2 regions of the Bradyrhizobium sp. Leaf396 genome follow, and region 2 is predicted to be linked to the other one. Evidence: predicted binding sites of a transcription regulator. Region 2 holds the regulator's gene; the other holds the start of a gene.
What was found. The regulator PhoB, encoded in region 2, activates phosphate uptake and scavenging genes when phosphate is short. The targets are predictions, from matches to a motif close to TGTCATNNANCTGTCAT.
Positions count from the first base shown of each region.

Region 1 (3,366 bases), on a different contig from region 2:
CGCGAAAAGCCCGGCCCGATGCTGGGCGCGGCGTACACCTCGCTGCATTGAAGCCGGCAGAACGTCTCGGTAATTGGCGTCATTTCGGGGTGCGCGAAGCGCTGGCCCGAAATCCATTCATTCATCGCACGAGTCGAGAAATGGATTCTCAGACGCGCAATTGCGCATCATAGTTCGCGCCGAGAGGCGCGCTCCGGAACGACAGCGGCCGGAAACATCCCGACACAAACAAAAAAGGACCAACTTGCGCTGGTCCCTCCTTGCCGTGCGTACAGACCCGATCCTGTTCGACCCCGGGGGGCTGGGGGCTGAGGAATCCGGAACCGAAAGGACCGGGTCAACGCACGCGAATCTTCTCGCAATTCAGGGCGGCAGTCGCTATAGCGTTTCACATTTTGATTGAAGCATAACCGGCGCTGAGGAAGTAGTTGGCGCATTCGCGAGGCTGGATGTCCTGGACGAGGTGACCGATATGGCGCCAGGTCTCCTCGATGGTGCGCTTCTGAGCTTGCCGCATCCAGTGTTTGATCTTGGAGAAGGCCTGTTCGATCGGGTTGAGATCGGGCGAGTATGGCGGCAGGTACCAGAGCCTGGCGCCAGCCGCCTTGATCATCTGCCTGACCGCTTTCGACTTGTGGCTTCCGAGATTGTCGAGAATGACGATGTCGCCTTCGCGCAGGGTTGGCAGGAGAATGTGCTTCACGTAGCCACGGAAGCATTCACCGTTGATCGGGCCATCGAAGACGCAGGGTGCCGTGAGTTGGTCATGGCGGAGCGCGCCGAGGAATGTGAGGGTACGCCAGTGACCATGCGGAGCGAAGCCGCGCAGGCGCGCCCCTTTGGGTCCCCAGCCCCGCAAGGGGGCCATGTTGGTCTTGATCCAGGTCTCATCGATGAAGACGAGTCGGCTCGGATCGAGCCCGGCCTGCCAGGATCGCCAACGCAAACGCCTACGAGAGACGTCGGCGCGCGCCTGTTCGAGCGCGAACAGTGTTTTTTTTGAACCGCAGCCCTTCCCGGCGCAGGAACAGCCAGACCGCGTTATGTGAGACCTTGACCCCACGGGCTGCCAGTTCCGCCTTCAGACCATGCAGCGTCAGGTGTGGCGTCTGCGTGATCCGCTCGACGATGAAGGCGCGGTGCAGATCAAGCACAGGCTTGCGGTGACCGCCCATCTTGCCAGGCGCTACCGAGCCGGTCGCTCGATAACGCTGCGACCACTTCACAACTGACGAGACCGCAACGCCAAACCGGTCTGCCACAGATCGGCAGCTCTCACCTTTGGCAACAGCGGATACCGCGCGCTTACGCAAATCGTTCGAAATTGGTCGGACCATCGGATGCTGGCCTCCAGCCCAGCCAGCATCTTGAATCATATTCGCCCCAGATCCGGAATCCCTTCCGATTCAATAAATCCGTGAACCGCTCTAGGCGGAAAAGCGGCGACACTATGATTCCTGCTAACGATCCCGTGACGGTTTGCCGCGACAGAGTTCCACCACTGCGTGTGTCTCGATGCACAGCCGATTCGACGGGTTGAGGGGAACCCCTTGCGGCCACGAACGGTTGGCGCGATCATGCAATCGTCATGAACGCGGTTCCCGGGGGCGGTCTTCGCGGACGCGGTCATTGCTGGCGATGAGGAGGCGCTTCCATGAGCCTGATGTCGGAGGATGCCGATCCGAGCGAGCAGCGCGCGGCGGCGCGCCCCGCCGCCCTGAATGCGCAGGCAAACCGGGTGACGTTCAACCGGCTCGAGCTGCACCGGATTCTCAATCTCTACGGTCGCATGGTCGCGGATGGCGAATGGCGCGACTACGCGATCGACTTCCTGAAGGATCGCGCCGTGTTCTCGGTCTATCGCCGTGCCTCGGAAGTGCCGATCTACCGCATCGAGAAGGACCCGCGCCTCGCGCGCAAGCAGGGCATGTACAGCGTGATCTCGGCGACCGGGCTCATCCTGCGCCGCGGCCATGAGCTGGAGCGCGTGCTGCTGGTGATCGATCGCAAGCTCGCGGTGGTGTGACGACCTCTGCCCGTCATTCCGGGACGCGACGAAGTCGCGAGAGCTCGCGCGGCGCGTGCCCCGGAAGGACGGGAGCCGTTACGTCACCGGCACGGTGCTTGCCCCCTCGCCGAGGTCGCGCTGCATCATCACGGTATCCAGCCAACGGCCGAATTTCAGCCCGACATTTGGATGGGTGCCGATCATCTTGAAGCCGCTCTTGGTGTGAACGCCGATCGAGCCGGCATTGGCGGAATCGCCGATGACCGCGATCATCTGGCGGAAGCCGCGCGCCTCGCACTCGCTGATCAGCCGCTCCAGCAGCAACGAGCCGACGCCCCGGCGGTGGAAGGAGGGATCGAGATAGATCGAGTTCTCCACCGTGAAACGGTAGGCCGGCCGCGGCCGGTAGGCGCCCGCATAGGCATAGCCGGCGACGCGTCCATCGAGCATGGCGACCAGATAGGGGTAGCCGCCGTCCACCAGCGCACGATAGCGGCGCGTCATCTCGGCAAGGTCAGGAGGCTCCAGCTCGAACGTCGCCGTGCCCTCGCGGACGGCTTGCTGGTAGATCGCGGTGATGGCGGGGAGGTCGGCCTCGGCCGTGGGCCTGATTTCGGGTGCGGACATGGGGCGGAGATTAAGGCCTTGCCGCGGGCCCTGGAAGAGGCCGCACCGCCTCCACACCCGTCATTTGCGAGCGCAGCGAAGCAATCCTGGAATGCAGCCGCGGAGGGACCCTGGACGCTTCGTCGCAAGGGCTCCGCGCAATGACGGCGTTCGTGGCTGCCGCAGGCCCAAACAAAAACCCCGGCCTCTCGGCCGGGGTCCGTGTCGTTCCCTCGCCGGGCGCCTACTCGCGCTGGCCGAGGAGCTGCAGCAGCAGCGTGAACAGGTTGATGAAGTTCAGGTACAGCGACAGTGCGCCGGTGATGGCCGCACGCTCTGCGATGTCACCGCCGGCCGAGGCATAGCCGTAGATGTAGTCGTTCTTCAGCCGCTGGGTATCCCAGGCGGTGAGGCCCGAGAACACCAGCACGCCGACCACCGACACGATGAACTGCAGCATCGAGCTGGCCAGGAACAGGTTCACCAGGCTGGCGAGAACGACACCGATCAGGCCCATGAACAGGAACGAGCCCATCCCGGTGAGGTCACGCTTGGTGGTGTAGCCGTAGAGGCTCAGCGCACCGAAGGTGGCCGCGGTGATGAAGAACACCCGCACGATCGAGGTGTGCGTGAACACCAGGAAGATCGACGAGAGCGAGATGCCCATCAGCGCCGAGAACACCCAGAACAGGATCTGGGCGGTCGAGGGTGCCAGACGGTTGATGCCTGCCGATATCACGAACACCATCGCG
Region 1 is NZ_LMQJ01000056.1:51,902-55,267, reverse strand. It holds gene ASG57_RS29855 (DUF1223 domain-containing protein) at 1-51, shown strand, start outside; one part of gene ASG57_RS29850 (IS630 family transposase) at 389-1,000, opposite strand; one part of gene ASG57_RS29850 (IS630 family transposase) at 1,002-1,337, opposite strand; gene ASG57_RS29840 (DUF2794 domain-containing protein) at 1,655-2,026, shown strand; gene ASG57_RS29835 (GNAT family N-acetyltransferase) at 2,105-2,635, opposite strand; gene ASG57_RS29830 (Bax inhibitor-1/YccA family protein) at 2,859-3,366, opposite strand, start outside.
Region 1: ASG57_RS29840 (DUF2794 domain-containing protein) is a predicted target of PhoB. The motif match lies at 1,574-1,590, and genes of this name have one in related genera.

Region 2 (3,366 bases):
CTTGATCTCAATCTGCTGCGCGCCCGGGTCGGCATGGTGTTCCAGAAGCCGACCCCGTTCCCGATGACGATCTACGAGAACATCGCGTTCGGCATTCGTCTGTACGAGAAGATCTCGAAGTCCGAGATGGACGACCGCGTCGAGAAGGCGTTGCGTGGCGGCGCGCTGTGGAACGAGGTCAAGGACAAGCTCAATGCTTCCGGCCTGTCGCTTTCCGGCGGCCAGCAGCAGCGCCTCTGCATCGCTCGCACCGTCGCGGTCCGGCCCGAGGTGATCCTGTTCGACGAGCCCTGCTCGGCGCTCGATCCGATCTCGACGGCGAAGGTTGAGGAACTGATCCAGGAATTGTCCGAGAACTACACGATCGCGATCGTCACCCACAACATGCAGCAAGCGGCGCGCGTCTCGGACAAGACCGCGTTCATGTATCTCGGCGAGCTGATCGAGTTCGACGATACCAGCAAGATCTTCACGTCGCCGAGCGACCGGCGCACGCAGGATTACATCACCGGCCGGTTCGGCTGAGGAGACGGAACATGGGTTCTGAACATACCGCAAAGGCCTTCGACAGCGACCTCCAGGAGCTCACGCGCCTGGTTGCCGAAATGGGCGGCATCGCCGAGCGCATGATCGTCGATTCCGTCGACGCGCTGATCCGCCGCGACGTCGCGCTCGGCCAGCGCGTCGTCGCCACCGACACCGAGCTCGATGCGCTGCAGAAGCGCATCGAGGAGCGCGCGGTGCTCACCATCGCGCGCCGCCAGCCGATGGCGGTTGACCTGCGCGAGATCGTCGGCGCCATGCGCGTCGCGACCGATCTCGAGCGCATCGGCGATCTCGCCAAGAACATGGGCAAGCGCGTCGCGGCGCTGGAGACGGATTTCCATCCGCTGAAGCTGTTCCGCGGCCTGGAACACATGACCGACCTGGTGCAGCAGCAGGTCAAGTCGGTGCTGGACGCCTACGCCGCGCACGATCTGCCGGCGGCAATGGCGGTGTGGAAGGGCGACGAGGAGGTCGACGCGATCTGCACCTCGCTGTTCCGCGAGCTCCTCACCTATATGATGGAGGATCCGCGCAACATCTCGTTCTGCATCCATCTGATGTTCTGCGCCAAGAACATCGAGCGGATCGGCGACCACGCCACCAACATCGCCGAGACCGTGTTCTACATGATCGAGGGGCAGGCGATCACCGACAAGCGGCCGAAGGGCGACATGACCAATTTCGCCACCACGATACCGAATACCTGAAGACGTAAGGAGCGACGACACCATGGGCGCACGCATTATGGTGGTTGAGGACGAGGAAGCTCTCACCGAGCTTCTCCGCTACAACCTCGAAGGCGACGGCTATGACGTCGAGACGGTGATGCGCGGCGACGATGCCGATACCCGCCTCAAGGAGCACATTCCCGATCTGATCGTGCTCGACTGGATGCTGCCTGGGCTATCGGGCATCGAGCTGTGCCGGCGGCTGCGCACGCGGCCCGAGACCAAGCAGCTCCCGATCATCATGCTCACCGCGCGCGGCGAGGAGAGCGAGCGGGTGCGGGGGCTTGCGACCGGCGCCGACGACTACATCGTCAAGCCGTTCTCGGTGCCGGAGCTGCTCGCGCGCGTGAAGGGGCTTCTGCGGCGCGCGAGCCCCGAGCGGCTCGCGACGGTGCTCGCCTATGGCGACATCGAGCTCGACCGCGACAAGCGCCGCGTGGCGCGCTCGGGCCGGCCGATCGATCTCGGCCCGACAGAATATCGCCTGCTTGAGTTCTTCCTGGAGCATCCCGGCCGCGTGTTCTCGCGCGAACAGCTGCTCGACAGCGTCTGGGGCCGCGACATCTACATCGACGAGCGCACCGTCGACGTCCATATCGGGCGCCTGCGCAAGCTGCTCAATCTGGGTCGCGAGCAGGACCCGATCCGCACGGTCCGCGGCGCCGGCTACGCGCTGGATGATCGGTTCGCCAAGGCGGAGCAGACGTAAAGCTCTAAACTGGCGAGTGTTGGTTTCGCGAGATGCGGCAATGATCTTGGCCGCCATCCCGGGACGCGCGCAGCGCGAGCCCGGGTCCATAACCACAGAACGTGCTTTGACGAAGACTCGGAGTGACCATCTCGCGCGACAATTGCGCGCTGTGGCTACGGATCCCCGCCCCTCGCGCGCAATCGCGCACCAGGCGGGGATGACACCGAGTTACTGGAGCCGTGATCGCGTCGCGGCTGCCATCAGGTAGATCGACAAACTCAGCGCGTGCCCGGCTTCGCCGGCGCGCGCCGGCGGTCTGCTGCGGGCTGATACGCCACGCGCGAATGCTGGGCGCAGTAGGGCAGGCCGGAAAGCGCCTTGCCGCCGCAGAAGAAGAAATCCGGGCTCGAGGGATCGCCGACCGGCCAGTGACAGGTCGCCTCGTTCAATTCCAGTAGCGACAGCCGTTGGCTCATCGGCACCACGTTGTCGTAGGTAACAGGTTCAGCCTCAACCTCGACCTCGAAGGCCTGCGCCAGCGCGGTGTTGCCGCGCGCGACGGGGCGAGTGACTCGCATCATGTGCTGCGCGGGCCGTGCCTTGCGCGGCCGGGGCGCTGCCGATGAAGGGCTCTTGGCGCGGCCGGACAGGCCGAGCCGGTGCACTTTGCCGATCACGGCATTGCGGGTCACATTGCCGAGCTCCGCCGCGATCTGGCTGGCCGAAAGTCCGGCCTCCCAGAGCTTCTTCAGCTGCTCGACGCGATCATCGGACCAGGTCAAAACCGTCATTGCACCCTTTCCCTCGCTGCGCGCCTGCCGTCCTGGGGCCTTCACAGCGAATGCTTAAGCCTTGAAAAACCCGTGCCGCCAGAATCCCTTAAGGCTCGCCGGGCGCGCTCAAGACGCCCGAACGTTTACGCCGGTACATGAGGACTCTTGGGATCAGAACTGTTGCACGAGATGTCGTATCTGACAGTCCAAACGCTACAATATGGCGTGACTCCCGCGCAAGAGTCCGCCGACTCGCGTCCACATGTTCCGTGGTGAAAATCCCGCAAAATCGGCACCGCAAGACTACGGATTCAGCGTTTCGCGGGGCTTTCGGGCGGCATTGACACACGTCTTGCCAAGCATAAGATAGTCCCACGTGCCGCCCTTAAAAGGCGGCACGTTTCGTTTTCCGGGCCGGTCAATGGTGCGTTGCGCAATGCATGCGTCACACCGTCCGCAACATTCAAGTGACGTCATGACTAACAGCGCCGCGCCGCATTTGCTCCCCGTTTTCGCCAGGGCCGACCTCGGTTTCGAGCGCGGTGAAGGCTGCTGGCTGATCGCGACCAACGGAGATCGCTATCTCGATTTCACCTCGGGCGTGGCGGTGAATGCGCTCGGCCATGTT
Region 2 is NZ_LMQJ01000034.1:124,251-127,616, reverse strand. It holds gene pstB (phosphate ABC transporter ATP-binding protein PstB) at 1-525, shown strand, start outside; gene phoU (phosphate signaling complex protein PhoU) at 537-1,253, shown strand; gene phoB (phosphate regulon transcriptional regulator PhoB) at 1,276-1,983, shown strand; gene ASG57_RS25320 (GcrA family cell cycle regulator) at 2,244-2,756, opposite strand; gene ASG57_RS25315 (aspartate aminotransferase family protein) at 3,214-3,366, shown strand, end outside.